DNA from 2 places in the Brassicibacter thermophilus genome. Region 2 is predicted to be linked to the other one. Evidence: riboswitches for the same ligand, from Rfam matches in the RefSeq annotation. Region 2 holds a riboswitch; the other holds the start of a gene.
What was found. Region 2 has a riboswitch for thiamine pyrophosphate ahead of thiT (energy-coupled thiamine transporter ThiT). Riboswitches for the same ligand answer to the same signal wherever they lie in the genome.

Region 1: it holds a riboswitch for thiamine pyrophosphate, as region 2 does, so the genes downstream of both, ACZ41D_RS06210 (thiamine-binding protein) here and thiT (energy-coupled thiamine transporter ThiT) in region 2, are expected to answer to the same signal.

Annotation. Positions count from the first base shown of each region.
Region 1 covers NZ_AP042446.1:1,321,570-1,323,780, forward strand. Annotated here, with positions in the region: gene mnmL (tRNA modification radical SAM protein MnmL/YtqA) at 1-139, shown strand, start outside; gene ACZ41D_RS06205 (hypothetical protein) at 216-629, shown strand; TPP riboswitch at 749-859, shown strand; gene ACZ41D_RS06210 (thiamine-binding protein) at 949-1,239, shown strand; gene ACZ41D_RS06215 (ABC transporter permease) at 1,211-1,984, shown strand; gene ACZ41D_RS06220 (ABC transporter substrate-binding protein) at 1,996-2,211, shown strand, end outside.
Region 2 covers NZ_AP042446.1:1,912,968-1,915,178, reverse strand. Annotated here, with positions in the region: gene rsgA (ribosome small subunit-dependent GTPase A) at 1-336, shown strand, start outside; gene rpe (ribulose-phosphate 3-epimerase) at 338-997, shown strand; TPP riboswitch at 1,034-1,135, shown strand; gene thiT (energy-coupled thiamine transporter ThiT) at 1,297-1,845, shown strand; gene ACZ41D_RS09090 (thiamine diphosphokinase) at 1,860-2,211, shown strand, end outside.

The DNA of each region.
Region 1 (2,211 bases), 590 kb from region 2:
AGAGGGTGCATTATTTGTTAACTGGAATACAAGTTGGTGGAAAATAAGAGACGAGATAATTGAAACAATGATTAGTAGAAAAACCTATCAAGGTATTAAATGTGATTATTTAAATGGTAAAGCTTTAAAAAATTTGTAGAAAAATAAAGGGAAAACGTATCACTTGTAGAATGTATTATATAAGTATTATTAATTTATTTGGGAGGGTGATTAAGATGATAAGGTTTATTTGCGGAATAAAAGGTGCAGGTAAGACTAAGAAACTAATAGAGATGGCTAATGATGATGTTAAAAAAGGAATAGAAAATATTGTTTTTGTTGATTTTCAAGATAACCAATTATTAAATCTTGATTATTCAGTAAGACTTATTGATGCCATAGAGTTCAATGTTAATAATGTTGAATCGTTCTATGGCTTTTTATGTGGGATTATAGCAGGTAATTATGATATTAATAACATATATGTAGATAATATTTATAATTACATCGAATTGAATGATGATATCTTAGAGAACTTAATTAAAAGATTAGAAAAAATATCTAACATATTTAATACGAATTTTTACATAAGTTTAAACGTAAATAAAGAAAATATACCAAGTAATTTGAAAGAATTGGTTTTAGAATAGATATGATAAGTATTCTATAAATAGTTACGTTTTTGTCATTAAATTAAACTATTTATGAGATTGACATATATTTGTAGTTGGATTAAAATTTAGATGTATAAAATAAAATTTAGATGTATAAGAGGAAAAAGGGGAGCTAAAGAAATTTGGCTGAGAGGAAACTATATGTTTCGACCCTATAAACCTGAACTGGGTAATGCCAGCGGAGGGAAATATTTTATTATTTTATTACTTTATTACTTAATGGTTACAAAACCTCTTTTTCCTGAATATGGGAAAAGAGGTTTGCTTTTTAATATTATTAAAGGAGATGATAAATATGTCTAAAGTTAATGTTAGTCTTCAAGTCATACCAAATGTTGAAGAGTCAAAAATTTATGATGTGGTAGATAAGGTGATACAGTTTATTTCATCTACTGGGATTAAATACGAAGTTGGACCAATGGAAACTACAATGGAAGGTGAGTTAGAAGAATTATTAGATATAGTAAAAAAATCACAAGAAATATGCGTAAATGAAGGAGCTAATAGAGTGTTGTCAGTTGTCAAAATTGACTATAAGCCTGAAGGTGTGACAATGAATGAAAAAGTTAGCAAATACAGAAAGTAAATTTATACCAGTAACTTTTTTAGGATTGCTGTTATTGATTTGGCAGATAATAGTCGATAAAGGTGTTATTGCTAGATATATATTACCTGCTCCTAAGGATATTTTAGTCACATTGATAAAAATATTACCGCAAATTAAAGAACATATATTTACTACATTATATGAGGCTTTATTAGGTTTTTTTATATCTATAATATTTGCTATGATTCTAGCTATAATTATGGATAATGTAAAATTTATTAAGAGTGCATTGTATCCGCTTTTAGTTATATCTCAAACTATACCTACAATTGCATTAGCACCATTATTTATTTTGTGGTTTGGATTTGGGAAGTTACCGAAAATAATTGTAGTAGTATTAGTATGCTTTTTTCCTATAATTATTAACATGCTTCAAGGGTTAGAATCTGTCGATGAAGATATGATAAATTTATTAAAATCTATGGGGGCTAATAAAATTCAAATATTTAAAATGATAAAATTTCCAGGGGCTATAGTAAGCTTTTTTTCTGGGCTTAGAATAGCAGCTACATATAGTATAATGGGTGCTGTAATAGGCGAATGGCTTGGAGGGAAAACTGGCATAGGTGTGTATATGATAAGAGTAAAAAATTCTTTTGCATTAGATAAATTTTTTGCAGCTATAGTTATAATAGTGGTATTAAGCATAACTATTTTTAAAATTATATCATTAATAGAATATATATCTATGCCGTGGAAAAGAGAAATAAATAATAAAAGTTAGGAGAGATGTAAATGAAAAAAACATTTATATTATTATTAATTATTTCATTAACTATAATGACTTTTATAGGATGTACATCTGAGGGGAAACAAGTAGATAAACCACCTGTTAAAGGAAATGAAGAACTTGTAAACGTTAAATTGCTTTTAGATTGGTATCCTAACACTAATCATACAGGTATATATGTAGCTAAAGATAAAGGGTTTTATGAAGATGAGGGATTAAAA
Region 2 (2,211 bases):
TTACAACTTAAAACTGGTGAAATAAGCAAAAAAACTAATAGAGGTAAACATACTACTAGGCATGTAGAACTTTTAGAGCTTAACGACGGCGGATGGGTAGTTGACACTCCTGGCTTTAGTTCCCTTGATATAAATTTTGCCAAAGAAGAAGAATTGGAAAAATATTTCAATGAAATTTACGAAATAAGTCATTTATGTAAATTTACTGGGTGTAGACATTTCAAGGAACCAGGATGTGCTGTAAAACAGGCATTAAATGAAGGAAAAATAAGCCAGTCTAGATATAATAATTATCTTAATTTCTTGCAAGAAATAAAAAACAACAGGAGGTACTAACATGTTAAAACTTGCTCCGTCAATATTGTCATCAAATTTTGCAAATTTAAAAAGTGATATATTAGCTGCTGAAGCCGGAGGAGCTGATATATTACACCTTGATATAATGGATGGGCATTTTGTACCTAATATTTCATTTGGGGCACCATTAATTAAAAGTATTAGAAGCTTGACGAATATGCCATTTGATGTTCATCTTATGATTGAAAATCCTGAATTATATATTAATAGTTTTGTTGATGCTGGAGCTGATATTATTACAGTTCACAAAGAAGCATGTGTACACTTACATCGAGTAATTCAGCAAATAAAAAGTTACGGAATAAAAGCTGGTGTGGCTTTAAATCCTGCTACTCCTTTAGAAGAAATTCAGTATGTTTTGAATGACATTGATATGATATTAATTATGACAGTAAATCCTGGATTTGGAGGACAAACTCTTATAAGAAGTATGGAAGAAAAGGTTAGAAAGATTAAAAGAATAATTGAAAAAGAAAAATTGAATATCGATATTGAAATTGATGGAGGTATTAAATTAGACAATGTTGAAGAAGTAATTGACTGGGGAGCAAATATTATTGTTGCTGGTTCTGCAGTGTTTAATACAGAGGATATCACTTTGGCTGTAAATAAATTTAAGGATATTATGTCTTTACAATAGTTGATTTTTTGATATAATAATATTGTAAAAATGAATATGTACCACTAGGGGAGCTTTTGCTGAGAGGAAGCTTAAATAGCTTCGACCCTTTTACCTGAACTAGATAACGCTAGCGTAGGAAAGTGGATTTGTGTAAGTATGCCATTGCCTTATGTTAGGTAATGGTTTTAGTTTTTGTTTTCGTTACAAACCTTTCCCAAGTGATACATATTTTGTATTAATATGATAGTCAATTGTAACATTTTGTGCTATTGTATTTGCAATTGACTATTAAAAATATTTTTAAGGGGGAAGTAATTATGAAAAAAGGATGGAGCATTAAAATGCTTACTGAAGGTGGCATCATGATTGCACTTGCTACTATACTTAGCTTAGTAAAAATTTATGAAGCACCATATGGAGGATCAGTAACTGCAGGGAGTATGATTCCTATAATAGTTTTTGCTTTAAGATGGGGGACTGTACCAGGATTAATTGTTGGTGGACTTTATGGTATATTACAGTTTATTATTGAGCCATATTTTTATCACTACATTCAATTTCTGTTAGATTATCCATTAGCTTTTGGTTTGCTAGGGTTAGCAGGACTCGCACATAATGCAAATAAATACAAAGAAATAGGAATGCTTCAATATGCTTTATTAACATTTAGCATATTATTAGCTATATCAGGGAGATTTGTATGTCATTTACTTTCAGGAGTTGTGTTTTTTGCCGAGTATGCTGGTGATATGAATCCATGGTGGTATTCAACATTATATAATGGTGCTTATCTTTTACCAGAATTTATTATTTCTGCTATAATAATTAGTATATTGTGGAAACCTTTAAGCAGAATAAATAAGTAGATTAGAGGGATAATATGAAAACATTGATAGTATCTAATGGAGAAGCACTTAGCTCTTTAAAGCTAAAAAAAATATCACAAGAAGTTAATTTAATAATATGCGCTGACGGAGGAGCAAAACATTTATTAAAAAACGATATAATACCGGATGTTCTAATAGGGGATTTTGATTCTATTTCTAAATTGGATTTGGATATTATGAATAAAAAAAATGTTGAGCTAGTAAAGTATCCTGTTAAAAAAGATAAAACAGATACGGAACTGGCTATGGATTTTGCACTAGAAAAAAAAACTGATGAAATTATTTTTGTTGGTGCTACAGGGAGCAGATTAGACCATACTATAGCAAATATAATGCTTTTATATC